DNA from 3 places in the Burkholderia sp. Ac-20345 genome. Region 3 is predicted to be linked to each of the others. Evidence: predicted binding sites of a transcription regulator. Region 3 holds the regulator's gene; each other region holds the start of a gene.
The links. Region 3 encodes FNR, which switches genes on or off when oxygen is low (the NO sensors DNR and NnrR bind a similar motif). Its sites were predicted from a motif close to TTGATNNNNATCAA; they were not measured.

Region 1 (9,661 bases), on a different contig from region 3:
TTCGTCGAGCGCGGCATCGTCGAGTGCGGACAGCAGCACGCGACCCATCGACGTGCAGTACGCGGGCAGCCGGCTTCCGATCGACAGGTTGATCGTCATGATCTTGCGGGTCGGCACGCGCAGCACGTAGACGATCTCGGTGCGGTCGAGCACGGCCGCCGAGCAGCTTTCGTGGATCTGCTCGGACAACTGCTCCATCACGGGATCGGCGAGATTCCAGAACGGCATCGACGTGAGGTACGCGAAGCCGAGCTCGAGGATCTTCGGTGTGAGCCGGAACAGCCGGCCGTCGGCTTCGACGTAGCCGAGCGTCTGCAGTGTGAGCAGGATCCGGCGCGCGCCCGCGCGCGTGAGCCCGGTGGCCGAGGCGACCTCGGTGAGCGTCTGCTCCGGACGGGCCGCGTCGAACGCGCGGATCACCGCGAGGCCGCGTGCGAACGACTGGACATAGGAGTCGCCGGGTTTCGTCTGAGTGTCTTCGGTTGTCATGAGCGCCTGGAATATCGTGCAGCCGAGAAGATAGCGCATGGGGCCTGACACGCCAACCGCCCGGCGGAACGGGCGCTTGACAGGTCGTCCCCGCACTCCCTATGATGCGTTGAACGTTCGATACACGATCTTATGTTCGTATATAGAACATTTAAGCGCATCCCGGCGGGCAATGCAAGGGGGGCGCCCTGTTCATTCCCCAGCCTGTCCTGGGACCGGAGACACTGATGACCGAAGCTTTTCTGTGTGATGCGATCCGTACGCCGATCGGGCGTTACGGCGGTGCACTGTCCGGCGTGCGCGCCGACGACCTGGGCGCGGTGCCGCTCAAGGCGCTCGTCGAGCGCAACCGCGATGTCGACTGGACGGCGATCGACGACGTGATCTACGGCTGCGCGAACCAGGCCGGCGAGGACAACCGTAACGTCGCGCGCATGTCGGCGCTGCTCGCGGGCCTGCCGCAGGGTGTGCCGGGTTCGACGATCAACCGCCTGTGCGGCTCCGGGATGGATGCGGTCGGCGTGGCCGCCCGTGCGATCAAGTCCGGCGAGGCCGCGCTGATGGTCGCGGGCGGCGTCGAGAGCATGACGCGCGCGCCGTTCGTGATGGGCAAGGCCGCGAGCGCGTTCGCGCGCCAGGCCGACATCTACGATACGACGATCGGCTGGCGCTTCGTCAATCCGCTGATGAAACAGCTGCACGGCGTCGACTCGATGCCCGAGACGGCCGAGAACGTCGCGGTCGACTACAACATCAGCCGTGCCGACCAGGACCTGTTCGCGTTGCGCAGCCAGCAGAAGGCCGCGCGTGCGCAGCAGGACGGCACGCTTGCGGAGGAAATCGTCGCGGTCACGATTCCGCAGAAGAAGGGCGATCCGCTGGTCGTGTCGCGTGACGAGCATCCGCGCGAGACGTCGCTCGAAACGCTGGCGAAGCTGAAGGGCGTCGTGCGCCCGGACGGCTCGGTGACGGCCGGCAACGCATCGGGCGTCAACGACGGCGCCGCCGCGCTGCTGCTCGCGAACGAAGAAACCGCGAAGCGTTTCGGCCTGACGCCGCGCGCACGCGTGCTCGGCATCGCGACGGCCGGCGTCGCGCCGCGCGTGATGGGCATCGGCCCCGCACCGGCCACGCAGAAGCTGCTCGCCCGGCTCGGGATGACGATCGACCAGTTCGACGTGATCGAGCTGAACGAGGCATTCGCATCGCAAGGTCTCGCGGTGCTGCGCATGCTCGGCGTTGCAGATGACGATCCGCGCGTGAACCCGAACGGCGGCGCGATCGCACTGGGTCATCCGCTCGGCGCATCGGGGGCGCGTCTCGTGACGACCGCGATGTACCAGCTGCATCGCACGAACGGTCGCTTCGCGCTGTGCACGATGTGCATCGGCGTCGGCCAGGGCATCGCGATCGCGATCGAACGCGTCTGACCTGCGTGTCGCGGCGAAGCGGCAGGGCACCAGCCGTTTCGCTGCATCACCGCTGTGCTGTTTTCGAAACGATGCGCGGCGATTGCATACATCAGCGGCAGGCGCGGCATGCCGTCGGGCGGCACCATCCGGTGACCGTCCAGCTCGCGCATCCCGTCGAAGCCCTTCCAGCCGTTCGCATACGGATATTCGGTCAGGCGGTCGATCGCGAGCCCGGCCGACACGAGCGCGTTCACGACTTCGCCGATGCCCCACATGAACTCGTAGCTCGGATGCGGGTTCGCGAAATCGACGACGCCCGGATGGTCGTGCTGCGCGCCGAGCCCCATGCCGGATGCGGCGACGTAATCGCCGACACCCGCCGGCTCCTTGGTCGCGTCGCGTTTGAAATAGTCGTAGTGCGGCTTCCAGTGTTCGTCGAAATACAGCGCGAACGGATGGAACTCGACCATCGCGAAACGGCCGCCCGGCGCGAGCAGCGCGGCGATCCCGCGCGCCCACGCGTTCAGGTCGGACAGCCAGCAGATCGCGCCGTACGACGTGAACACGCGATCGAAGCGCTCGCCGCGCGCGGCGGCCTCGGGCATCCAGTCGAGCACGTCGGCGCGCTCGAAACGCGCGGGCAGACCCGCGTCGGCCGACAGTTGCCGTGCGAAGGCGATCGCTTCGTCGGAGATGTCGACGCCCGTCGCATCCGCGCCGTCGCGCACGAGGCTCAGCGTGTCCTGCCCCGCGTTGCACTGCAGGTGCAGGAGTCGCAGCCCGCTGATGTCGCCGAGTAGTTCGCGTTCTTCCGGAAAGAGCGTCGAGCCGCCTTCCCGGAAAAATGCAGCCTGATCGCCCTTATGACTGTTATGCGCGACTGTCGCCGTATTCCAGGAAAGCCGATTCAGTTCGTGCAATGCCTTTTTCATCGAATTCGAATGCCGGTTGAATGGAGCAGGATAGACGGAATCGTTTCGCCGCGTGCAACGGCCGACGGCATTGGCGTGCCGTGCGGTGTGGCCGGGCAGCGTGGCGTGACATGCGGATGAAAACGAGCGGCGATTACTGCCGGATTATTTGATCCAAATCATGGCGTCCGCCGAATTGAATATTTTATGCGAGGAAAGGGTAAGGTTTTTCCCCAATATGCCGACAGTAAGATGAAGACCGTCGTAAAGCGATAAACCGTTTTTCGGCTACTGAGCGTGAATTCAGCGCGGCGCGGACGATAGATCCGCCTTTCGGAGCCTTGCATGCGCAATAACCAGCCCGTTACCCAACAGGAATTCGATTTTCCCGACGACGTCACGCTGATGTCGACGACCGACGCAGACAGCATCATCACCTACGCCAACACGACGTTCGCGCAGGTGAGCGGCTTCACGAACGAGGAACTCGTCGGCCAGCCGCACAACGTGGTGCGGCACCCGGACATGCCGCGCGAAGCGTTTGCCGACATGTGGGCGACGCTCAGGCGCGGCGAGCCGTGGACCGCGCTCGTGAAGAACCGCCGCAAGAACGGCGATCACTACTGGGTGCGTGCGAACGCGATTCCCGTGATGCGCGACGGCGAGCCGCAGGGCTACATGTCGGTGCGCACGAAGGCGCCGCACGACGAGAGCGAGGCCGCCGATGCGCTGTATCGCGCGTTCCGCGAAGGCAAGGCCGGTCAGCGCCGGTTTTACAGGGGGCTGGTGATCCGCACGGGGCTGCTGCGTATCGCGTCGCTGTCGCAGACGATGTCGGTGCGCGCGCGTGTGCATTCGGCGCTGTGCGTGCTTGCACCGGCGGTCGTCGGCGCGGGCTGGGCATGCGGGCTGGCTGGCGGCGGGCTCGCCGCGTTTGCCGGTGTGACGGTCGGCGTGGCGGCGGCGGCCGGCCTGTGGCTCGACGCGCAGATCGTGCGTCCGCTGAAGCGGCTGCACGACCAGGCGCTGAACGTCGCGACCGGCGAAAGCCGGCGCGGCGTGCGGATGAACCGCGTCGACGAGATCGGCATGACGCTGCGCACGATCAACCAGCTCGGGCTGATGTTCCGCTGGCTCGTCGACGACGTCAGCGAGCAGGTGCACAACGTGCAGCGCGCGAGCAACGAGATCGCGCAGGGCAACAACGACCTGAGCGCGCGTACCGAGCAGGCTGCGTCGAGCGTGCAGGAGACGGCCGCATCGATGGCCGAGATGACGGCGACCGTCGATAGCAACGCGGAGACCGCGCTGCAGGCGAACCGGCTCGCGATGTCGGCCAGCGAGGCGGCGGGGCGCGGCGGGCAAGCGGTGGGCGAGGTCGTCACGACGATGAGCGACATCACGGCCAGCTCGCGCAAGATCGCCGACATCATCGGCGTGATCGACGGCATCGCGTTCCAGACGAACATCCTTGCGCTGAATGCGGCGGTCGAAGCGGCACGCGCAGGCGAACAAGGCCGCGGCTTCGCGGTGGTCGCCGGTGAGGTGCGGGCGCTCGCGCAGCGCAGCGCGAACGCGGCGAAGGAGATCAAGACGCTGATCGGTGCGAGCGTCGACCGTGTCGAGTCGGGCGCGCGGCGCGTGGACGAGGCGGGCAAGACGATGGAGGACATCGTCGCGCAGGTGAAGCGCGTGTCGGACCTGATCGCGGAGATCAGCTCGTCGACGGCCGAGCAGAGCACCGGCGTGTCGCAGGTCGACCAGGCGGTCGTGCATCTCGACAACATCACGCAGCAGAACGCGGCGCTGGTCGAGCAGAGTACCGCGGCGTCGGAGAGCCTGAAGCAGCAGGCGACGCGGCTGGTGGATGCGGTGAACGTGTTCCGTTGAGCGTGGCTTGAACCGTTGGCCTTCACGCATTCCGACCGACATCATGCTTGGAGTACGCCGTTCAGTTGCGAACTGAACGGCGGGATCGGTCAAACCAGGGATTTTCCTGCCTTTCGGATTAACCGATGCTCACACCGTGAGCTTCCGCCAGAGGCTTCAGGCCACCAGTGAAGCCTTGTCCGATTGCCTTGAACTTGAATTCGTCGTTGTGGCGATACAGCTCGCCGAAGATCATGGCGGTTTCGGTGGAAGCGTCTTCGGATAGGTCGTAGCGGGCGATTTCCTTGCTGTCGGCCTTGTTCAGGACGCGGATATAGGCGTTGCTCACCTGGCCGAATGACTGCTTGCGGGCCTCGGCATCGTGAATCGTGACGGCGAAGACCAGCTTCTTCACGTCGGCCGCCAGACCCGTGAGCTTCACGTTGACCTGCTCGTCATCGCCATCGCCCTGGCCGGAGCGGTTGTCGCCCAGGTGCTCGATGGAGCCGTCGGCGGACTTCTTGTTGTTGTAGAAGATGAAGCTGGCGTCGTTCAGGACTTTGCCGCTTTCACCGGTAACGAAGATCGACGCGTCGAGGTCGAACTCGGTGCCGTCGGTGACTCGCGGGTCCCAGCCCAGGCCGACGACAACTTCGCTCAGGCCCGGTGCCTCTTTCGACAGGGAGACATTACCGCCTTTGGACAGACTTACAGCCATGGTGTGATTCCTTGTTCAGGTAAGGAGACTGTTCAGAAGTTCATGCCGTAGCCGTTGGCCAGGGCACGCAGGCCGCCGGCGTAGCCTTGGCCCACGGCGCGGAATTTCCACTCGCCGCTGCTGCGGTACAACTCCGCGAAGATCATCGCGGTTTCGGTGGAGGCGTCTTCCGCCAGGTCGTAGCGGACCACCTCGGCGCCGGAGATCTCGTTCACGACGCGGATGAACGAATTGCTGACCTGGCCGAAGTTCTGCTTGCGCGCTTCGGCGTCGTGGATGGTGACGGTGAAGGCGATCTTGTCGATGTCGGCCGGAACGCGGCTCAGGTCGACCTTGAGAACTTCGTCATCGCCGTCGCCAGCGCCGGTACGGTTGTCGCCGGTATGCTCGACAGAACCGTCCTGGCTGCGCAATTGGTTGTAGAAGATGAAGTCGGCTTCACCGCGGACTTTGCCGTTGGCCCCCAGCAGGAAGGCGCTGGCGTCCAGATCGAACTCGGTGCCATCGGTCGCGCGCGGGTCCCAGCCCAGGCCCACCAGGATCCTGGTCAGGCTCGGGTCGGTTTTGGATAGGGAGAGGTTGCCGCCTTTTTGAAGAGTCAGTGCCATGAAAACAGCTCCTTTGGGTTGTGACGGGTTACTGATTTTCGGCTTGCGCCTCTTCCTTGTTCGGGAAGATCACGCTGGCCAGGATTCCGATTGCCAGGACAACCAGTACGATGAGCAGGCTGGTGTTCGGGGAGATGCTGATGCCGTGGTGGAACAGATGGTCGGTCGCGTTCAAGCCCAACTTCGCCGCGATGAAGAACAGCAATACGACCACTGCCTTTTCCAGATGCACCACGTAGCGCTTCAGCGCTTCCAGAACGAAATACAGCGTGCGAAGGCCAAGGATTGCGAACAACATCGCCGAGTAGACGATCAGAGGTTCACGGCTGACCGCAATGACCGCCGGGACCGAGTCGAACGCGAACAGGACGTCGGACACTTCGATCACGACCAGGCAGAGGAACAGCGGAGTAGCGAACAGGCCGCCCTTGGCCGCCAGGCTCATGTCCCTCTCGGACGTCCGTACTTCCGCCTCGAGCTTCTTGCGGCTCACGAAAAAGTTGTGACCGTGCAGCCTGGGCCATACGGGGAAGAGCTTTTTCGCGAAGCGGCAAGCAAGATGCTGCGAGTAATCCTTCGCCTCGTCATCGTCGTCACCGCCCTTGAGCATCATGACGGCGGTCCACGCCACGATCAGCGCGAAGACGATCTCGACCCAGGGTCCGAATGCCAGCAGGCCGGTACCGATGACGACAAAGACACCACGGAATACGATGGCCCCGATGATGCCCCAGTGAAGAATGCGGTGACGCAAGCCGTCAGGGACCTTGAACCAGGCGAAGATCGCCATGAAGACGAACAGGTTGTCGACGGAGAGGACCTTCTCCAGTGCATAACCGGTAAGGAACAGGCTGGCCACTTCCGCGCCATGCTGCACGTACAGGAAGCCGGCGAATGCAAGGGAGATGGCCACCCAGAATACCGACCAGATCGACGCTCGGGCGAGGGTGATCGGCTTGTCGTCGCGGTGGGTAGCCATGTCCAGCAGCAGGGCGGCCAGTGCCAGGCCGACGAATACCGCCATGGTCAGCGGCGGGAAGCCAATGTGTGTCGTTTCCACGTTTCGGTTTCCTACAGTTCGAAGTCAACCGGGTTCAAGCCGAGCTCCAGGCAAATCAGGCGGCAAGCCGCTTTTTCCTTGTCGTCGAAATGGCCGTCGGATGCGCCAATGGCACAGGCCACGCGCACCAGCAAGCGTGCTTCGCCGTCCTTGCCCTTGATCTTGCCGATGGCCTTCAGCGCCTCGGCCTGGCCGATCTGGAAATCGAATTCGAACTTGCCGCAGGCGTCGCTGAACACCGTGATCACGTCGTTCAGGTTGAAGACCTTCAATTCCGGGGAGTTGTTGATGAAGCCGACCATCTTCAGCTTCTCTTCGGATTTGATCTCGCCATCCGCGGCGGAGATCAGCGCACAAGCATTGGCGGTTGCCTCCATGAACGTTCGGTTCTTGAATTTGGCGACTTCGATGGTCAAGGTTTCGCGGGCTTTGGCCGCGTTGGTTTTCAGCCAGTCGAGCATGTGTTTCCTCTCAGTGAGCGGGGCCGGACGGCCCCGCCGGGTCAATGGTTACTTGGAGCCTGCTTTCCAGCGCATACCCCAGCCGTAGGCACGATCCATTTCCTCGTGTCCGGGATGGAAGTCGACTCGACGAGAGACCTTGACGGCCCCGTTCACGTTTTCAAGAAGGGCAATCGCGCACATGCCGTGGCGGCCTCCCTCCTCATTCATGCGAACTTCGATTTCGGATTGGCCAGGCACGAAAATGGTTACAACACCATCAGTTGCCTTCCAGTTCGGAGCGCCGTCGTAGATGAACGCGAAAATCAGGATGCGTTCGATCTTGTTCCACTGTTGCCCATTGATGCGAAGCCACTCGCCATCGGCAACCGAGCCGGTACGGTCATCTCCCATGAGCTGGATGTACGGTTCCTCGCGCAGATCGCCGAAGCGCTTGCCGAGCGCCTGCACGGCCCCTTTGAATCCGTCCTGCATTTCGAACAGGCAACCCAGGTCCAGGTCGATGGCACCGCGTTTTCCCAGGAAGCCGCCGAGCAGGCCACTCGTACCCTGGTTCCAGTTCAGGTTCACCTTGATTTCACCGAAGCCGGCAGCGGTCTTCTCCAGACTGATGCTGGGGCGCGATTTGTCGAGCGTGATTTTGCTGAGCCGGATCGTGGACGTCGGCGCGCCAGGCGGTACCGGTGCGAGCGCCGGCGCCGGTACGGGAGGGCTCTGCGTCGGGCTATCGGAAGGCGTGGCAATGTCGACTCCGAAGTGCTTTGCCAGCGGCTCCAGGCCGCCTGCAAAGCCTTGTGCGACACAGCGGAACTTCCACGCGTCCTGACGCCGGTAAAACTCCCCGAGGATCAGCGCAGTCTCGTTCATCCCGGCAGTCGGAATCCGCGCTTCGATCCCTCCCGTAACGGCCACTGCCAGCATCGAAACGCTGTCGAAGGTCGCCTTGTTCTCATGGATGGTCGCGGTGAGCGCGACTTTCTCGACGGCAGGGTCGATCCGCCCGAGATCCACGGTGAACGTTGCCCGGCCGGTCGTGGTGGTGGTCAACTGAACCGCGCCACCCAGGACACTGGTTTGGCCGTAGAAGCACATGTCGCCATCGCCTCGGACTTTCGCGGCGGAGGTGAGCGCAAATGCAGAGATGTCGATCTCGGCGCCTGGAATCGGAGCGTAGCTGATGTCCACACGCAATTGACCGGTGGCAACCGGCGCATTTCCCCCAGGGACCAGTGTCGTCATGCTCGCACCGCCTGAATCGCCAGATTGACGAGATCGTCCGCGGTGCGGCCGTGGGTGGACTGGCCGATCGCCTTGAATTCCCAGCCGCCGCCGCCACGGCTGAGGCTAGCCATTACAACACCGGTGTGGCGACCTTTCTCCGCCAGGTTGAAGCGCGCCAGCTCCTGGTTCTTCGAGCCGTCGAGGATGCGGCAGTAGGCGTTTTCGACTTGGTCGAACGTCTGACCGCGGAAGCTGTTCACGGTGAACACCAGGTGCTGGACGGTGCCCGGCAGGCGCTGCAGGTCGACGTGGATGGTTTCATCGTCGCCATCACCTTCACCCGTCAGGTTGTCGCCGGAGTGCTCGATGGCACCGTCCTTGGATTCCAGTTGTCGGAACCAGACCAGATCGACGGATTTCATGTCGCCGTCCAGCAGGATGCAGGAAGCATCGAGGTCGATGTCGTTGCTGCCGCCACCCAGCATCTTGGAGAAGAAGCCGCCGGACTTTACCGGGTCCCAACCCAGGCCCAGACTGATCGAGGTCAAGCCACGGCCGGCGGTTTTTTCCAGCGAGATGCTCTGATTCTTGCTCAGGGTGAGTGCCATCTTTACGCTCCTTGTTGATCGTCAGTGTTCAGTGTTCGTTTGAGGGATCGGACGGAGTCACAATCCCGAGTTCCCGGCTTTGCTGAACCGCGAGCGGGATTGCCGCCACACGGGGAAAGAGTCGCCATGACTCGTCTTGCGCGGCAGCCGCTTACTCATGGTCCGGATGCAAGTCGCCGCTGCTGCTCGGCCGACATCGGGTCGGCGGACAGTAGGCCGTGTTCCTTTGGGGGCAGCCTCACGCATTTCCACGCTCATCAGCCGGCCTTCGCCAGTCGGACGCCGTGTTCGCTGCTACTCGGGG
Region 2 (9,661 bases), on a different contig from region 3:
TGATGTTCGTCGAGTAGATCCCGCCGATCGGCGTATCGAATTTCAGCCCGCCCGCGAACGGCTTGCCGCCGCTCGCGGTGTGGCACGCGATACAGTCGCCCGCTCGCGCGAGATATTCGCCGCGCTTGATCAGGGCCGCGTCGGCGGATTGGGCAACGGGTGCGGCCGCGGTACCGGAAGCTGCAGCGGGAGCTGCCGGTTGCGCGAAGGCCGCCGTACCCGCGAAGCCGAACGCGGCCCAGGCCGCACCGGCCGCCAGCGCGCGCGACATCCGGCGCGCGACGTTGTGGTTCATCGTCCTCTTCATACGGTCACCAGTGGCGCGGGATTTTTCAGGTATTGCTCGCGGATCGCACGTGCCGACCAGTAGGCCAGCGCCGCGATGATCCCGGTCGGGTTGTAGCCGATGCCCTGCGGCAGCGCCGATGCGCCCATCACGAACACGTTGTGCACGTCCCAGCACTGCAGGTAGCGGTTCAGCACGCTCGTCTTCGGGTCGGCGCCCATGATCGCGCCGCCGACGAGGTGGGTCGTCTGGTACGCGCGCGAATCGAAGTGCTTGCCGAACTCGCGCGTCGACACGCCGATCGCCTTCGGCCCCATCGCCTCCGCGATCTTCTTCATCTGCCCGGTCACGTACTGCGCCATCTTGATGTCGTTGTCCTTCCAGTCGAAGGTCATCCGCAACAGCGGCTGGCCGTACGAATCGCGATAGGTCGGATCGAGGTCGAGATACACGTCGCGGTACGACATGTTGCTGCCGTGCGCGTCCATCGAGATCGTGTGCGCGTAGTTGTCCTTGACCGCCTTCTTCCACGCCGAGCCCCACTGCGGCGTACCGGGCGGCGTCGCGATGCCGCTGATCGGCTTCACGCCGGCCTGGTTCACCCACAGCGGCGAGCCGCCGACGAAGCCGAGCGGGCCGTGGTCGAAGTTGTCCGCGTTGAAGTCGTCCACCGCGACGCCGTTGCCGCCCGCGCCGATGAACGGGTTCGTGTAGGTGTCCTTGTCGAAGAACGCCTTGATCGTCGACAGGTTCTGGTACGCGAAATTGCGGCCCACGACGCCTTCGCCGGAGATCGGGTCGTACGGCTTGCCGATGCCCGACAGCAGCAGCAGGTGCACGTTGTGATACTGGAACGCGGCCACGATCACGAGATCCGCCGGCTGGTGCACTTCACGCCCGGCCGGGTCGACGTAGGTCACACCCGTCGCGCGCTTCTTCGTATCGTCGAGGTCCACGCGCAGCACGTGGCACTTCGAGCGCAGCTCGAAGTTCGGCGCCTGCTTCAGCGCGGGCAGGATGTTCAGGTTCGGCGACGCCTTCGAGTACATGTAGCACGCGTAGCCGCTGCAGTAGCCGCAGAAGTTGCACGGGCCCATCTGCACGCCGTACGGGTTCGTGTACGGGCCCGACGTGTTCGCCGACGGCAGCCGGTACGGATGCAGGCCGAGCGACTTGGCCGCGTCGAAGAAGCGCTGTGCCGAATACGTGTTGAGCTGTGCAGGCAGCGGGAAGTTGTCGCTGCGGTTCGCTTCGAACACGTTGCCGTCGCCGACCACCTTGCCGCCGACCTTGTACGCCTGCCCCGACGTGCCGAACACCTTCTCGGCGAAATCGAAATGCGGCTCGAGCTCGTCGTAGGTCACGCCGGTGTCCTGGATCGTCATCCCTTCGGGGATGAACTTCTTGCCGTAGCGCTCTTCATAGTGGCTGCGCAGGCGCAGCTCTTCCGGCGTGATCCGGAAATGCACGCCCGACCAGTGCAGCCCCGCGCCGCCGACGCCTTCGCCCGGCAGGAACGCGGCGAGCTGCCGGTACGGCAGCGCGGTGTCCTGCAGGCCGTGGCGGATCGACACGGTCGTCTTCGACAGGTCGAGGAACAGCTTCTTGCGGACGTTGTAGGTCAGCTCGTCGATCGTGTTCGGATACGCGCCGTCCGGATAGGTGTCGCGATACTCGCCGCGCTCGAGCGCGACGACGTTCAGGCCCGCTTCGGTCAGTTCCTTCGCGAGAATCGCGCCGGTCCAGCCGAAGCCGACGATCACCGCATCGACATGCGGTTTTTTCTCTGCGGCCATCAGCTGCGCTCCCCGTTGATCGAGACGGGGCCGTACGGATAGGGCTTGCCGTTCTGGTTGACGAAATCCATGAAGTCCGCGCGCGCGCCCGGAAAGCCGATCATCTTCCACGCGGCCATGTCGTGATTGCCGCCATGCACCGGATCGCAGAAGTAGCCTTCGTGCGTGTTCTGCAGCAGTTGACCGAAGAACACGCCGGGCGGCACGTCGTCGATCTGCGCGCCGCCCTTCTCCAGCGCGCCGAGCACGGTGTCGCGCGTCGGCGCGTCGAGATCCGCGAACGCCTTGCCGTGGGTCTTCTCGCAATAGCGGTTGACCGCCGCGATGCCAAGCCGGTAGATGTCGCGCGGCACCAGCTTCAACTGGTAGCCGAGCTCGGGCATGCCCTGCTGGAACGGCCCCTGCATGTACCAGGTGGCGCCGTTCGCATACGGCGTCTCCATCTGGCGGTCGATGAATTCGGGCACGCCCGATTCGAGTGCGCCGGGGCCTTCGGCGTCGGCCGGGATCAGCCGGTCGACGGCGGCCTGGACGAACGCCCATTCCTTCGCATCGAAGAAGGTCGGCTTGTACGGGGCGCGTTCGGCGTTGGCCGATGCACCGGGCGCGTTGCCGGTCGTCGCGGAAGGCGACGACGAACGCAGGTCGCAGCCGGCGACCGACGCGATCGGCACGAGCGCGACCGACGTGCGCAGGAAACGACGGCGCGAGTTGGGTTTGTCAGGTGGCGTGGACATGGTCGGATGTTGATCGTTGGGGATCGGGGCCCGGACGCGCGCACTCCGCATGCGGCATGTCCGGCATGGCAGCCATGCCGCACGCGGCTGGCCGTCCTGTTCTTTCGTCTGTTGCGAACAACCTCGCTGCAGGCACCGCCCATGCAATGCGCGGCAGCGCCTTCATGCAGCCGCGCATCGCGCCAGTTCAGGCTGCGCTGCACGGATCGGCCTCTTTGCGAGCCTTATCATCTGACAAATACCGGCATCTGCCTGCATCTGCCCCTCATCGCTCATGACCCTCATTTAACTTAGACGCCGCGTTTGCCGGCAGCAAGCGCGACGTGCACGACCCTCTTTCGAGGTCCGGCGCCGAGTGCCGCGAATTATATATGGAACCGGTTCCATAAAAAGGCGACATCAATGCAATTCAATGCATCGAAAATCGCAACAATTGAAAAATCCGGGAGCCGGAACGATCAAGGATCGCGTGATTACCTGCCGATGCGGGCGTCAGGGAGAGGATTGTTGTGTGGCGCGCCGCGCCGAAGGCTGTCTCTTTCCAGCCACGCAGCGCACGCGCGGGTGCCGGTTTGCATGGCGGTCTGGTAGCCTCCGCGTCTCATGAGCACACAGAAGAATGAACTGCCGGCGCCCGACGCGACCCGCATCAGCCGATATCTCAGCTACGTGCTGCGCCACGCACCGCAGACGATCGGGCTGCAACTCGACCCGGAAGGCTGGGCCGACATCGACGAACTGATCGCCTGTGCCACCCGCCAAGGGCACCCGCTCGATCGCGCGACGCTCGAAACCGTCTGCGCGACCAACGACAAGCAGCGCTTCGCCCTTTCCGACGACGGCCGTCGTATCCGTGCGGTACAAGGGCATTCGACGCCCGTCGTGCAGCGCAGCTATCCGGCCGCGCAGCCGCCCGAGCGCCTCTATCACGGCACCGCAACACGCTTCCTGGATTCGATTCGGGCGCAAGGGCTGAAACCCGGCGTCCGTCATCACGTGCATCTGTCGCCGGACATCCGGACGGCGCTGGCAGTCGGCACGCGCTACGGCGTGCCCGTGATACTCGAGGTCGATGCGCAGCGCATGCATCGGCAAGGCCACACGTTCTTCGTTGCCGAAAACGGCGTATGGCTGACCGACACCGTGCCGGCGGAATTCCTCAAAGAGATGGACAGTCCCGCGCGCTGAGACGCGCGCTCACCACGGCCAGAACATCGACGCGATGGACAGCGCCAGCGCCGCGCAAAGCGGCGAGTAATACAGCGTGTCCATCCGCGCGAAACGCGACCCGCGAATCCGCTTGAAGAAGCCGACGTAACGGAAATCGCCGACGGCCCGCACCGCGAAAATCAGTGCGAACGCAACGACCGCGAACGAGATCGTGCCGGGATACGCGTTCGGCCCCAGCCAGCCGGCACGCGCGGCAACCACGCACGCGCCGCCCAGCAATGCCGCCGCGACGGCAAGCGTGCCGATGGCGGTCGGCCGCAGCAACGGCTCGCCGTCCTGCTCCGGAATGGCCGCTCGTTTGCCGCGCCGCCCACCCAACGCCCAGTAGACGTGAATGAGCGCAATTGCGCAAAGCGTCGGCACGCTGAAATACGCTCCGGTCATGTCGGTCAATGCCCTCGTCTCGTTGTCTCGATGTGTTGCCGGCGAAGTTCCGGCACGCGGTCTGGGCCCGCGACACACGTGACGATACCGAAACCCGGCAACCCGTGCATTGCGACGTCCGGTCGCAACCCGTCACCACGCATGTTGCGATGCAGTGCACGCGCAGGCGCTTGCGGGCCGGCCGCTTGACTTCCCTCCGCGCACTACTACCCTGTTATTCCAGTACTGCAGTCGATACGCCGCTGCGCGATCGGCCGCACGTGCAACGTTCGCCGCATGGCGCACCTGTACGACAACGATAACGAAGGCCATGGAGGCGACTCATGCTGATCGGCGTGCCGAAGGAGATCAAGAACCACGAATACCGTGTCGGCCTCACGCCGGCCGGCGCACACGAACTGACGCGGCACGGCCATCGCGTGCTGGTGCAGCGCGGCGCGGGCACCGCGATCGGCCTGCTCGACGACGACTACACGGCCGCGGGCGCATCGCTCTGCGACGGCGCCGACGAAGTCTTCGCGCGCGCCGACATGATCATCAAGGTGAAAGAGCCACAGCCGGCGGAATGCGCGATGCTGCGGCGCGGGCAAATCCTCTACACGTACCTGCATCTCGCGCCCGATCCCGACCAGGCGGCCGCGCTCGTGAAGTCCGGCGCCGTCTGCATCGCGTACGAAACCGTGACGGGCCCCGGCGGCGGCCTGCCGCTGCTCGCGCCGATGAGCGAGGTGGCCGGGCGCATGTCGATCCAGGTCGCGGCGACTCACCTCGAGAGCCCGCGCGGCGGGCGTGGCCTGCTGATGGCCGGGGTGCCCGGCGTGCCGGCCGCGCACGTCGTCGTGCTCGGCGCGGGCGTGGTGGGCACCGGCGCGCTGCAGATGGCGGTCGGCCTCGGCGCACGTGTGACCGTGCTCGACACCAACGTGAACCGGCTGCGCCAGCTCGACCTCGTCTTCGCCAACCGGATCACGACGGTCTGCTCGAACGCGCATACGATCGACGAAGCCGTGCGCGATGCCGACGTCGTGATCGGCGCCGTGCTCGTGCCGGGCGCATCGGCGCCGCGGCTCGTCACGCGCGACATGATCGCGACGATGCGCACGGGGGCGGTCGTCGTCGACGTCGCGATCGACCAGGGTGGATGCTTCGAGACCTCGCATGCGACGACGCACGCGGACCCGACCTTCGTCGTCGACGGCGTCGTGCACTACTGCGTCGCGAACATGCCCGGCGCGGTCGCGCGCACGTCGACCTTCGCGCTGAACAACGCGACGCTTGGGGCTGCGCTCGCGCTCGCCGACAAGGGCTGGAAGCAGGCGATGACCGACGATCCCCATCTGCGCGCGGGCCTGAACGTGTGCGACGGACACATCACGTACGAAGCGGTCGCGCTGGCGCTCGGCCTGCCCTATGTGCCGGCGGCCCGCGTGCTGGCATGACGTGACCGCATTCAAGTACGGCTAGCGGCTGACCGCACGCGCGGCCGGCCGCGTTCACGCGCCCTTCGCGCCGCCGCTGCGCTTCGACGCGCCGCCCGCCCCCATCGTGCGCGCCAGCAGCGGCCTCAATTGCGCCAGCGTGCGCGTGTTCAGCACGTCGGACCGCGTGAGCCAGCCGCGTCGCGCCTGATCGACGCCGTACGCAAGATTGTCGAGTTCGTCCGCACTGCACGCATCCGAGCCGATCGCCACCGGCACGCCGGCCTTCGCGGCCTCGCGGCACCAGATGTCAGGCAGGTCGAGCCGCCGCGGCTGCGCATCGAGTTCGACGAAGCAGCCACGCGCCGCGGCGTGCGCGATCACGCGCGGCACGTCCAGTTCGCATGCGTCGCGCTCGCCGAGCACGCGGCCCGTCGGGTGCGCGAGAATCGTGAAATGCGGATGGTCCATCGCGCGCAGCATGCGCGCGGTCTGCGCGTCGCGCGGCAACTCGAAGCCGTCGCGTACCGCACCGATCACGAGATCGAGCCGGCCGAGCATCGCGTCGGGCACATCGAGGCTGCCGTCCTCCCGAATGCCGGCCTCCACGCCCTTGAGCAGCACGAAATCGTCGAACGACGCGTTGAGGCGATCGATCTCGTCGAGCTGGTGCGCAAGCCAGTCGACGCTGTTGCGACCGCCGCCGGCATGGGGAGCCCGGTCGGTGATGGCCAGGTACGCGAACCCGCGTGCGCGTGCCGCATCGGCCATCACGCGCAGGCTGTCACGGCCGGCCGATGCGTCGGTATGCGCATGCAGGTCGCCATGGACGTGCTTGCGCTCGACCAGCGCCGGCAGCGTGCCCGCGCGCGCCGAGTCGATCTCGCCGCGATCCTCGCGCAATTCGGGCGGCACGTCGTGCAGCCCGATCGCCGCGTAGACCGACGCCTCGGTCGCGCCGGCAATCCGTTCATCGCCGCGAAACACGCCGTACTCGTTGATCTTCAGCCCGCCGGCCTGCGCGATCCTGCGCAACGCGATGTTGTGCGCCTTCGATCCGGTGAAGTAGACGAGCGCCGCACCGAACGCGTCGGCATCGACGACACGCAGGTCGACCTGCAACCCGCTGGCGAGCACGACGCTCGACTTCGTCTTGCCGTGCGCCAGCACGCGCGCCACCTCGCCATAGCCGACGAACGCTTCGGCGACGGCCACCGGATCGCGTGCGGTGACGAGGATGTCGAGATCGCCGACCGTCTCGCGGCGGCGGCGGAAACTGCCGGCCGGCACGGCCTTGCCGACGCCGGCAATCGCGCGCAGCTTTTCGAGCAGCGGTAGCAGCGAGTGCGCCGCATCCGGCAGCAGGAAGCGTTGGGGCTCGCGCTTCAGCCGGTCGTCGATCGCTTCGAGCAGATGCGCTTCGGTTTTCGCACCGAAGCCCGGCAGCTCGCGCACGTGCCCGCTCTTCGCTTCCGCGCGAAGCTGCTCGAGCGAATCGACGTGCAGTGCATCATGCAGCGCCTTCACGCGTTTGGCGCCGAGCCCCGGCACGTCGAGCAACTCGACGATCGCGCCCGGCAGCGCGTGGCGCAGTGTTTGCTGGAGTTCGCAGGTGCCGGTCGCGGCGATCTCGCGCAGCTTCGACGCGAGATCGGGCCCGATCGACGGAATCTTCCCGAGATCGTCGCCGTTCGCGATCATCGTCGGGATATCGCGCCCGTAGTCGGCAATCGTCCGTGCGGCATTGCGATAGGCACGCACCCGGAACGGATTGGCGCCCTGGATCTCGAGCATGTCGGCAATCTCGGCGAACACGGCCGCACACCCGGCATTGTGGATCGGCATGATCGGCGTGGCTCCCTTCCACGTGGATGGCGCCGCACGCGTGCGCGACGGCGTCTGCCCGCCCGGCGACGCATGCTGACGCCGCCGGGCGCCCGTTCATCATCGTACGCCGGCCGCGCCGCGCGTGCAGCGCCGTTGCGTTCGTGACGTCAGGGTCAGAGGGAGGCGCGCGGCGTCGTCGCGTATTGCCGCTCGTAGATCGACTGGCAATGCGTGCAGCGCTCGGCGGCCGGGCGTGCCAGCAGGCGCTCGTAGCCGACCGAGCCGTCGCAGTCGATGCACTCGCCGTAGCTGCCGTCGCGCATCCGCTGCAGGGCGCGGCCGATCGCGCGCAGTTCGGTCAGCTTCATGCCGATCAATGCATGATCGACGTCGACGAACAGATCCGCATTCGCCTCGTCGCCCTCGTCCGGCGCCGCGCCGGCGAGGTCTGCATAGGATTCCGACGCACGTTGGTCTTCGCTCGTGCGTATTTCCGCACGCAACGTCTGCTCGCTCTCGTTCAGCCGCTGTTTCAGCGTCTGCCGTTGTTGTTGGTCGAGCGCCATGGCCGTCTCTCCTGTTCCGGGTTCCGCGCGGAGCATTGCGGCGCGCGGTGTCGCGCCGGTGCGCGGCGGGCAGGCGTCACCGCCTGCCACCGTGTCCGGATGTGCGCCCGGCGACACGAAGTGCCGGACGCATTCGACGCAGGATAAACCCATTGAACACGCGTGTGTTGACCGGAATCAGCGTGCACTGCGATGCACGTGAAGTGCTTGCATAAACTGGGGACGGACGCGAAAACGCGACGCCCGGCTCGGGCTTCGCGGCCCCGCATCGCAGCCGCAGCGCAGCAATTCACCGCGCTGTCACGCCCGCGCTTCGGTTCGACGTCGATCCCCTGACGTGATTGACGGCGTGGTTAGCCTCTTCCGATGATGTGTCATCCTCAGAACGCATTGCGCCCGATGAACCCCCGCACGACCGTCAACAGGATGATCTTCATGTCGAACCAGAAGCTCCAGTTCTGCATGTAGAACAGATCGAACTTCACGCGCGCTTCCATCGCCTCGACCTTGCGCGTCTCGCCGCGATAGCCGTTTACCTGTGCCCATCCGGTGATGCCGGGCCGCACGCGGTAGCGATACATGTAGCAGTCGATCAGTTGCCGGTAGAAGTCGTCGTGTTCGATCGCATGCGGACGCGGGCCGACGACCGACATCTGCCCGAACAGCACGTTGAAGAACTGCGGCAACTCGTCGAGCGACGTGCGCCGCAGGAAAGCGCCGACGCGCGTGATCCGCGAATCGTTGCGCGATGCCTGCCGCACGACGCCCGGCTGTGCGCGATGCACGCGCATCGTCCGGAACTTCAGGATGTCGAACTCGCGACCGTCGACGCCCTTGCGGCGTTGCCTGAACAGCACGGGCCCCGGCGACGACAGCTTGACTGCGATCGCCAGCATCGACAGCAGCGGCAGCAACGGAATCAGCACGCCGAACGCGAACAGCCGGTCGAACGCGAACTTCGCCCACAGCTCCGGCGCCGAGCGCGGCGTGGTCGCGAGGTTGATGGCCGGCATGCCGAGCACGTCGGTCGCCGAGCGATCGACCACCGCCATCTGCCGCACATCGGGCAGCAGCCGCAACTCCACGAACTCGTCGCGCAACTCGCGGACGATGCGCTGGATCCGCCACTCGTGCGACATCGGCAGCGTGAGCCATACCTCGTCGATCTCGCCGCCGCGAATCAGGTCGCGCAGCGCGTTCCAGTCATCGATCACCGGCACGCCGCCGATGCCGCCGGAGGCCGCCTGTGCGTCGTCATCGAATACGCACGCCGCCACGAAAGGCCCTTGCGGCGCGAGCTGCATCCGCTCGACCGCGACACGCCCGTAGGCCGTTGCGCCGACCACCGCGACGCGGCGCTGCCGCGCGCGCGGGTCGTCACGCGTCAGCGCGAGCGCCAGCAGCGCGGCACGGCCGA
Region 3 (9,661 bases):
CGCTCTGGCGCGGGAACGAGCAGATGATCTTGCGTACCTGCTTCGCCTTCAGCAGTGCCGCGAGGCCCGTCTCGCCGTTGCCTGCGTTGTTGTTGACGATCGTCAGGTCGCGCGCGCCCTGTTCGATCAGCGCGTCGATCAGCTCGGACGGCATGCCTGCCGTGCCGAAGCCGCCGATCATGATTGTCGCGCCGTCGTGGATGTCGGCCACCGCCGACTGAAGCGATTCGAAAATCTTGTTGACCATGTCTCTTCCTGATACGAACCCGCGGCTCGATGCGCGGCCTGTCGAGGGGACACGCGCGTGCCGCGTGCCGCGCCGGGGCCGATATCGACTCCGGTATTTGTTCGCTATTCGAACCTAGATTCGATTAGCGAACGATGGCCGATCATAGAGTCGCGCACAGCGCGTTGTCAAGGCGGGTTCCCTCGGGGGCCGCTGCGTCGTCGAACGGCAGCCCGACGTAGTTTTCGGCGAGCGACTGCGCGGCGGCCCGCGAGCGCGTCACGTATTTCAGCTCGGCAAACTTCAGGCGATTGACGAACGGCGAGTCTTCCGGCGACGAATGCAGCATGTTCGTCATGAAGTACGAGAAGTGCTCGGCGCGCCACACACGCTCGAGGCAGGTCGCCGAATACGTGTCGAGCAGCGTCGCGTCACCGTTGCGGTAGCGCGCACCGAGCGCGCGGGACAGCGCGCGGACGTCGGCCACCGCCAGGTTCATCCCTTTCGCGCCGGTCGGCGGCACGATGTGCGCGGCATCGCCGGCGAGGAACAGGCGCCCGTGCTGCATCGTCTCGGACACGAAGCTGCGCATCGGCGTCACGCTTTTCTGCGTGATCCGGCCCTCGGTCGGCGTCCAGCCGGTGTCGTTCGAGAAGCGCGTGTGCAATTCGTCCCAGATCCGCGTATCCGACCATTCGGTCAGGTCTTCGTCGGGTTTGCATTGCAGGTACAGGCGCGTGACCGTCGGCGAGCGCATCGAGAACAGCGCGAAGCCGTTGTCGTGATGCGCGTAGACGAGCTCGTCGAGCGACGGCGCCGCGTCGGCGAGGATGCCGAGCCACGCGAACGGATAGACGCGCTCGAACGTGTTCAGCCGTTCGGCCGGAATCGTCTGGCGCGCGATGCCATGGAAGCCGTCGCAGCCGGCAATGTAGTCGCAGTCGATGCGGTCTTCGCGGCCGTCGGCATGCTTGAACGTGACGAACGGGTGCTCGCCTTCGACGTCGTGCAACGCGACGTCGCTGACTTCGAAGTGCATCGCGTGGCCGTGCTCGACGCCGGCCGCGATCAGGTCGCGCACCACTTCGTGCTGGCTGTAGACGGTGATCGCGCGCCCGCCGGTGAGCGCGGACAGGTCGATGCGATGGCGCTGGCCCGAGAACAGCAGCTCGATGCCGTGGTGTTCGAGCCCTTCGCGGCGCATCCGGTCGCCGAGGCCGGCTTCGTTCAGCGTGTCGACCGTGCCCTGCTCCAGCACGCCGGCGCGGATGCGGTTCTCGCAGTATTCGCGCGAACGCGCTTCGACGAGGATGGAATCGACGCCTTGCAGGCGCAGCAGATGGGAAAGCAAAAGGCCGGACGGACCGGCGCCGATGATGGCGACCTGGGTGCGCATTGTTCGTCTCCTGAACATTAATTCGAATCGTCGAACACATTTGAGCGCTTTCCCGACTATGCGGCAACGCGATTCAGGAGATATGTTGTATACGTTTTGACGATACTGGCCTGGCGATGGATGCGCTCGATCTGAACCTCATTCCCTACCTCGTCGCGCTCGACGACACGCGCAACGTGAGCCGCGCGGGCGACCTGCTCGGCGTCAGCCAGCCGCGCGTGAGCACGGCGCTCGGCCGCCTGCGCGAGTACTTCGGCGATCCGCTGTTCGTGCGCACGTCGCGCGGGATGGAGCCGACACCGCGTGCGCTCGCGCTGCTGCCGGCCGCCCGCGACGCGCTCGCGCAGATCGAGCGCGGCCTCGTCGCGCCGCACGACTTCGACCCGGCCGCGAGCACGCATACGTTCTCGATCGCGCTGTCGGACGTCGGCGAGATCGTGTTCCTGCCGAAGCTGCTGCAGGCGTTCGCGACGCGCGCGCCGCACGCGAACCTGCGTTCGGTCTCGCTCGCGCACGACGAAGTCGGTCGCGGCCTCGAAGCCGGGTCGATCGATCTCGCGGTCGGCTACTTCCCCGATCTCGACGGCAACAACTTCTTCCAGCAACGGTTGTTCACGCACCGGTTCGTGTGCCTGATGCGGCGCGGCCATCCGTTCGAACAGGCGCCGCCGTTCACGGTCGAGCAGTTCCTCACGTGCGGGCACGCGGTGGTGCGCGCCGAAGGCCGCAGCCAGGAGGTGCTCGAGAAATATCTCGCGAAGCAGCGCATGCAGCGCCGCGCGGTGCTCGAGACGCCCCACTTCATGAGCCTGCCGTTCATCCTGAGCCGCACCGACCTGATCGCGACGGTGCCGCATGCGATCGGCTATGCGTACGCGGCCGAGCATGCGTTCATCGTGCCCGTCGAGCCGCCGCTCGCGCTGCCGCGCTTCGACCTGAAGCAACACTGGCATCGCAAGTACCACAACGATCCGCGCACCGCGTGGCTGCGCGGCGTCGTCGCGTCGCTGTTCAACGACGAGCAGGACGAATGGCCGAAGTGAGTGCCAGGGCCCGTTCGCGCCAAGGTCTGGCCCCAGGCCTCGCACGCGACCCGCGAAAGCATGAAACAATGCCCGGATTCCGCGCCGCCCCGGCGGCGGCATTCGATGGAGCAGATAGATGGGTAAAAAGAAGTCCGCACGGCCCGAGCCGACCGCATCCCGCCCGAGCCGTGACGAAGCAGAAGACGCAGTCCGCGTGCTGTTGCGCTGGGCCGGCGACGATCCCGCGCGCGAAGGCCTGATCGACACGCCCGCACGCGTCGTGCGCGCCTATGAGCAGTTCTTCGCCGGCTATGCGCTGGAGCCGCGCGACATCCTCGCGCGCACGTTCAGCGAAGTCGATGGCTACGACGAAATGATCGTGCTGAAGGACATCCGCTTCGAGAGCTACTGCGAGCACCACATGGTGCCGATCATCGGCCGCGCACACGTCGCGTATCTGCCGAACCATCGCGTGGTCGGCATCTCGAAGCTCGCGCGCCTCGTCGACGCGTTCGCGAAGCGCCTGCAGATCCAGGAAAAGATGACCGTGCAGATCGCCGACACGCTGTTCGACGTGCTGCAGCCGAAGGGCGTCGGCGTGATCCTCGAAGCCGCGCACCAGTGCATCTCGACGCGCGGCGTGCACAAGCCGGGGGTCGAGATGGTCACGTCGCGCATGCTCGGTACGTTCCGCACCGATCCGTCGACCCGGCGCGAATTCCTGTCGATCGTCGCGAATCCTTCCTCGGTCAATCTGACGAACACGTAATGGCGCAGACGAAGCAAGCGGCGCACGCGCCCGTCGTGCTGGTGACCGGCGCCGCGCGCCGGGCCGGGCGCGCGTTCGCCGAGTATTTCGCCGCGCACGGCTACCGCACCGCGGTGCATTACGACCGTTCGGCCGATGCCGCGCAGGCAGCGGCCCGCGCGATCGCCGAACGCGGGCACGATTCGGTGGCGTTGCAGGCCGACCTGTCGGACGCCGCGCAGATCACCGCGCTGATCGACCAGGTGTACGCACGCTTCGGGCGCCTCGACGTGCTCGTCAACAATGCGTCGGTATTCTGGCAGGACCATTTCCCGAGCTTCGACCTCGCGGCATTCGACCAGGCGTGGGCCGTCAACTGCCGCGCGCCGATCCTGCTCACGCGCGCGTTCTATGAACGGGCCCGTGCGGCCGGCACGCAGGGTGTCGTCGTGAATGTGGTCGACCAGAAGATCAAGGAAAACTTTCACCGCGATCATTTCAGTTACACGGTCGCGAAGGCCGCGCTCGGCAACCTCACGCAGATGCTCGCGCTGTCGTCCGCGCCGGTGTTGCGCGTGAATGCGGTGTTCCCCGGCCTGATGCTGCCGAGCGACGACCAGACGCAGGCCGACTTCGAACACGCGAGCCGCGCATCGACGCCGCTCGCGCGCATCGCGGGCCCCGACGACGTCGCGAGCGCGATCCTGATGCTGACCGGCAACGCGTACAACGGTGTGGATTTCGTCGTCGATGCGGGGCAGAACCTGATCCGCGTCGACCAGGACGTGCTGTACAAGCACCGCGCGCCCGACGGCAAGCACTGACCGACGCGCGCGGCGGCCGCCGCGCGCCGCGTTACGGCTTCTCGGCGCTCCCGCCTTCGCGTACCTTGCCCTGCGCGACGCTCGTGCCGGGCGGCACGCTGTGCGTGAGCCACACGTTGCCGCCGATCACCGAACCGCGCCCGATCGTCACGCGGCCGAGAATCGTCGCACCCGCGTAGATCACCACGTCGTCCTCGACGATCGGGTGCCGGGCATTGCCCTTGACCAGCGCACCTTCGCCATCGGCCGGGAAGCTCTTCGCGCCGAGCGTGACGGCCTGGTACACGCGCACGCGCTCGCCGATGATCGCCGTCTCGCCGATCACGACGCCCGTGCCGTGGTCGATGAAGAAGCTCGGGCCGATCTGCGCACCCGGGTGGATGTCGATGCCGGTAGCCGAGTGGGCGATTTCATTGATGAACCGGGCCAGCAGCGGCACACCAAGCCGGTGCAGCGCATGCGCGAGCCGGTGATGCATCATCGCCAGCACGCCCGGGTAGCACAGCAGGATCTCGGTGATGTGCTGCGCGGCCGGATCGCCCGCATACGCGGCCTGGATATCGCTGACGAGCAGCGCACGGACCGCCGGCAACTGCCGGCCGAATTCGCGCGCGATCTCGAACGCGCGTTCGTCGAGTTCGGCGAACGGCGTATCGGCATGCTCGGGCAGGAACGGCAGCGCACGGCGGATCTGTTCGGACAAAATGCGCAGCGTGCTTTCGAGCGTGTGGCCGACGTAGAAATCGACGCTTTCGTCGGTCAGATCCGGTGCGCCGTAGTGCGTCGGAAACATCGACGCGCGCAGGCCGGTCACAATCTTGCAGATTGCATCGCGCGACGGCAGTTCGCGGATGCCGCGCGGATGGCGCGTGCGATGGAGTTCCTCGCGCGACTCGCGCAAGCCGGCGACGATTTCTTCAAGGCCCCACTGACGGGCGGGTGATGTCGACATATGCCAATGCAGGCGGCCGCGCTCGGTCGCACGGCCGCTAATAAAGTGACGGGTTCCGCAAGATTACCGCGTTTTTTGTCCGGGAGCGGCACGCCAGGGCTCGGCCGGACGGCCGATGGTGCCGAATCGCGGCGGCGTCAGATCGTGATGCTGCTCGCGTCGATCCAACGCACGGCCCAGTCGCGCGCGTGCGCGATTGCGTCGCCTTCGTCGTTGAACTGGAGCTCGATCGGAAAAAATCGGTTCGCAACGAGCTCCCCGTCGCTCGATCGGGAGATCACGACGTAGGGCTTGAATGAACCGTCACTGGCGCGCGCGGGCGCGCAGTTCAACAGATAACCGCGGTGCGTGAAGGCAGTAGTCGCTTGCATGAATCCGCCACCTCTAGTCCCTTGCTTTGTTGTTCACTACCCGTCTTTAAGGGTGCTGCGGCCCCCCGGCGCGGGCAGAGGCGGCGCGACCGAATCCCCTGTCGCCGCTTCGCAGGAAAAGAATCATACTCTGTAGAAAACGCGTCTTCTAGCTGAAATAAATCACGACAAATCAGTGCGCGTCGCGCGACCGCGGCGATCGCCCGCGCGCCTTTTCCCGTCACGCCCGGAACGGGATTTGCTTCGATCCGGAACGCTTCGCCGCGAGGAGAGCCGCGATGGAATCATCCGGTCAAACCGATCGTTCGCGTCCGCGCAGCATCGAGCTCGACAACGACGACACGCACGACAGCACGGTCGACACCGACGGCAAGAACCGCGAGGCGTCGCGCCTTGCCGGCGGCGGGCCGATCTCGCCCGACCAGATCACGGGCAGCAACGCGTCGCTCGACAATGCGATGCCGGAAGCCGGCGACGGCTTCGCCGGTTTCGACAGCCGCCCCGGCGGCAATCATCCGGCGTTCGCGCTGCGCGCCGGCTACATGGTGATCGAGAAGGGCTTCGACGCACCGCTACCCGTCAGCGATGCGCAGTTAGGCCCCGTTCACCGGATGTACGGCAGCGCGTACTGGCCCGGCCACCAGCGGCGGCCGGAGCGCGTATTCGAGCTGACGGCCGTACCGAGATAGCCGGCGCGGCGTTTGAATCGATCGTTCGTTTGCGAACCGCCATCGGTCGACAGCCGATGGCTGAGGATCGGCGTGCGCGACTACCGTACGCCGACCGTGCACTGGTCACTACGCGATGCAAAAGCGAACGATTCCGCGCAACGGCACCGGCGATTTCGTGCATGCCGTGAATCGCAGCGACGCACATGCGTTGATCGAGGTCATGTCGAATCGGCTCGATTGCGATTGAATGGCGATGCGGGCGATGCATCCGCGTGACTGTCGCGCCGTGTCGATGCGATCGGCACGCACGGCGATGCGCATGTACGTGCCGCACGCGACACCGATGCTCACGCATGCCTTCCCGCCAACGATGCGAACGACGGCGGCGACCATACCGCACGACACAAGTCGCGCGGCGCGGCATGCGCCACGTGCATGGAACGCGCCGCCGGCACCTCACTGCAAAGTCCCGGCCATTGGTTTACTCTGCCTCGCAGCATTGCGCATTGCCCAGCCCGATCGGCCATCCGGCCGACTTCGTTTCAACCCGCCACTCGGAGACACTATGTACAAGCGTATTCTGGTTGCCGTCGACGGCAGCGACACGTCCCGCCATGCGTTCGATGCCGCACTGGCGCTCGCGAAATCGCACGGCGCCGAACTGCAACCGTTCTACGTCGTCGAGAACGCCGCGATCTACTACAACGTGCCCGGCTACGATCCGTCCGTGCTGCGCGACCAGCTCGTCGCGCAGGGCAACGCACTCGCGAAGGATTTCACCGTGCTGATGCAGGCAGCCGGCGTGAAAGGCGAGACGAAGCTGAGCGAAGCGACATCGCTCAACGACGTATCGTCGCTGATCCTCGACGGCGCGAAAGCGTTCGATGCCGATCTCCTCGTGCTCGGCACGCACGGCCGCCGCGGGTTCCGCCGTCTCGTACTCGGCAGCATCGCCGAGCAATGCGTGCGCCATGCGACGTTGCCCGTGCTGCTGATTCCGGCGGCCGCCAACGTCGACGAACCGGCCGCGTAAGCCGCGTTCGGCATGTGCGGCCGGTCGCGACGTTTTGTCACCCGACAGCGGCAAGTTGCGGTGGGACAATGATTCCGTCGATTCAACGCCGGAGTAAACGATCATGCTGACGCCCGTCGCCACACGTCCCGCCGCCACGCCTCATGCCGGTAGCTGGGCTCCTCGCCAGGCTGCGCACTGCTCGACGTGCGCCATGCGGCACCTGTGCATGCCGCAGGGCCTGGCGCCCGAAGCGCTCAGTCGCCTCGAGTCGGTCATCTGCGCGGCACGCCCCGTCAAGCGCGGCGAAGCGCTGTTCCGCGAAGGCGACGCATTCGACAACCTGTACGCGGTGCGTTCGGGTTCGCTGAAAACGGTCGCGACGCGCCACGACGGCCGCGAGCAGGTCACCGGCCTGCATCTCGCCGGCGAAGCGCTCGGCCTCGACGGCATCTGCGACGACACGCATCCGCGCACCGCGGTCGCGCTGGAAGACAGCTCCGTCTGCGTGATTCCGTACAGCGCGCTCAAAACGCTGTGCTCGGAAGCCGGCTCGATGCAGTTGCGCATGCACAAGCTGATGAGCGAACAGATCGTACGCGAAACGTCGCAAACGATGCTGCTCGGTTCGCTGAATGCCGAAGAACGCGTTGCGGCCTTCCTGCTCGACGTATCGTCGCGTTACCTGAAGCGCGGTTACTCGCCGTCGGAATTCAACCTGCGGATGACGCGCGAAGACATCGGCAGCTACCTCGGCATGACGCTCGAAACGGTCAGCCGCACGCTGTCGAAATTCCAGAAGCGCGGCCTGATCGAAATGCAGGGCCGCCACGTCCAGATCGTCGATTTCGACGGCCTGCATCACGTCTGATGCCGCACGGCGCGCACCGCTCGCGCGCCGCCTGCATCGCGTCGTCGATCAGTCGAGAAACAGCGCGGCGCGCGCCTTCAGCGCCGCGCTGAAATCGTCGAGCCAGCCGATCGACAAACGCCAGCTCTGCCAGTAAAGGTCGATGTCGATCGTTCGCCCGCGCGACATGTCGACCAGTTCGCCCGCCGCCAGCTGACGGTCGACCATCCGGTCCGGACACATTCCCCATCCCAATCCCGTTTCGCACGCACGCAGGTAGCCCGCGACGTGCGGTATCCAGTGCTGCGGCGGATCGAGATCCGCGCGCGTCACGCGCCGGATGAAACGCGCCTGCAGCCCGTCCTTCGGATTGAACATCACGCACGGCGCGCGGCGCAGCGCATCACGCGTGATGCCCGCGCCGAAGTAGCGTTCGTAGAACGCCGGCGAGCACACCGCGCGATAGCGGATACGCCCGAGCCGCTCCGACCGGCACCCCTGGATTGGCTCGGCCTGCGCGGTCACCGCGCCCTGCACGCTGCCGTCGCGAATGCGCGAGGCCGTGTAATCCTGGTCGTCGATCACGAGGTCGAGCAAGGTCTCGCGCTCCATGCAGAACGGCCCGACCGCGTCGATGAACCACGTCGCGACGCTGTCGTCGTTGACGGCCACGCGCAACGTCGGCCATGCGCTCGCGATCTGGCCGGGCAGCGCCGGCATCCGGCCGCCCAGCTCGGCCTCGAGCAGTTGCACGCGCTCGGTATGCCGGCACAGCAGCGCACCCGACGTCGTCGCGACGCACGGCTGCCCGCGCTTGACGAGCACGCTGCCGACCCGCTCCTCCAGCAATTTCACGCGCTGCGACACGGCCGACGACGTGACGTTCAGCTCCTTGGCCGCACGCTCAAACGAGCCGTGCCGGATCACGGCCGCGAGGGCATCGAGCAACGCGTAGTCGAGCATTAGATTTCCTTAATCTGCATTAGGTGAATTAGCTTCTCTTATTTTCATGCTGACCGCAGACTAGCGCTACCCGATTCATCCGTCTACTGCTTCCACTGCTGTCACCCACCATGAACTGGCTCGCTTTTTCCCACGGCGCCGCACTCTGCGGATCACTCATCGTCACCATCGGCGCGCAGAACGCCTTCGTGCTGCGGCAGGGCATCATGCGCTCGCACGTCGGCAAGATCGTGCTGCTGTGCGCGCTATCCGACATGATCCTGATCGGCGCGGGCGTCGGCGGCGCATCGGCGCTCGTCGAACGCTATCCGACCTTCGTCCACGCGGTGCTGTACGTCGGCCTCGCGTATCTCGCGTGGTTCGGCATCAACGCACTGCGCCGCGCGTTCAAGCCGGGCCACGAAACCCTCGACGTGCGCGGCGACGCGGTCGCACCGCCGCCGCAGAGCGGCCTGGCAATCGTGCTGATGACGCTCGCGTTCACGTGGCTCAACCCGCACGTGTATCTCGACACGTTCCTGCTGATCGGCACGGCTGGCGCACGCGAGCCGGAAGGCGCGCGGCTCGCGTTCGCGATCGGCGCGATGACGGTCAGCGTCGTGTGGTTCCTCGGGCTCGGCTAC

Region 1: the regulator FNR is predicted to act here: its motif matches at 2,982-2,995, upstream of G3O06_RS16225 (PAS domain-containing methyl-accepting chemotaxis protein).
Region 2: the regulator FNR is predicted to act here: its motif matches at 8,412-8,425, upstream of G3O06_RS34850 (TraR/DksA family transcriptional regulator).

What each region holds. Positions count from the first base shown of each region.
Region 1 is NZ_JAAGPO010000038.1:43,914-53,574, forward strand. It holds gene G3O06_RS16210 (IclR family transcriptional regulator) at 1-489, opposite strand, end outside; gene pcaF (3-oxoadipyl-CoA thiolase) at 717-1,919, shown strand; partial or broken gene G3O06_RS16220 (class I SAM-dependent methyltransferase) at 1,988-2,833, opposite strand; gene G3O06_RS16225 (PAS domain-containing methyl-accepting chemotaxis protein) at 3,158-4,702, shown strand; gene G3O06_RS16230 (TerD family protein) at 4,821-5,399, opposite strand; gene G3O06_RS16235 (TerD family protein) at 5,432-6,007, opposite strand; gene G3O06_RS16240 (TerC/Alx family metal homeostasis membrane protein) at 6,036-7,067, opposite strand; gene G3O06_RS16245 (tellurite resistance TerB family protein) at 7,079-7,528, opposite strand; gene G3O06_RS16250 (TerD family protein) at 7,577-8,767, opposite strand; gene G3O06_RS16255 (TerD family protein) at 8,764-9,357, opposite strand; gene G3O06_RS16260 (HpcH/HpaI aldolase/citrate lyase family protein) at 9,615-9,661, opposite strand, start outside.
Region 2 is NZ_JAAGPO010000153.1:8,682-18,342, forward strand. It holds gene G3O06_RS34815 (cytochrome c) at 1-307, opposite strand, end outside; gene G3O06_RS34820 (GMC family oxidoreductase) at 304-2,082, opposite strand; gene G3O06_RS34825 (gluconate 2-dehydrogenase subunit 3 family protein) at 2,082-2,819, opposite strand; gene G3O06_RS34830 (RNA 2'-phosphotransferase) at 3,423-4,007, shown strand; gene G3O06_RS34835 (DUF3995 domain-containing protein) at 4,017-4,433, opposite strand; gene ald (alanine dehydrogenase) at 4,757-5,872, shown strand; gene polX (DNA polymerase/3'-5' exonuclease PolX) at 5,927-7,696, opposite strand; gene G3O06_RS34850 (TraR/DksA family transcriptional regulator) at 7,852-8,244, opposite strand; gene G3O06_RS34855 (undecaprenyl-phosphate glucose phosphotransferase) at 8,625-9,661, opposite strand, start outside.
Region 3 is NZ_JAAGPO010000017.1:64,021-73,681, forward strand. It holds gene G3O06_RS09520 (3-oxoacid CoA-transferase subunit A) at 1-247, opposite strand, end outside; gene pobA (4-hydroxybenzoate 3-monooxygenase) at 390-1,622, opposite strand; gene G3O06_RS09530 (LysR family transcriptional regulator) at 1,739-2,665, shown strand; gene folE (GTP cyclohydrolase I FolE) at 2,784-3,416, shown strand; gene G3O06_RS09540 (SDR family oxidoreductase) at 3,416-4,219, shown strand; gene epsC (serine O-acetyltransferase EpsC) at 4,251-5,171, opposite strand; gene G3O06_RS09550 (hypothetical protein) at 5,309-5,542, opposite strand; gene G3O06_RS09555 (DUF3005 domain-containing protein) at 5,821-6,231, shown strand; gene G3O06_RS09560 (universal stress protein) at 6,779-7,246, shown strand; gene fnr (fumarate/nitrate reduction transcriptional regulator Fnr) at 7,350-8,096, shown strand; gene G3O06_RS09570 (LysR family transcriptional regulator ArgP) at 8,145-9,038, opposite strand; gene G3O06_RS09575 (LysE/ArgO family amino acid transporter) at 9,149-9,661, shown strand, end outside.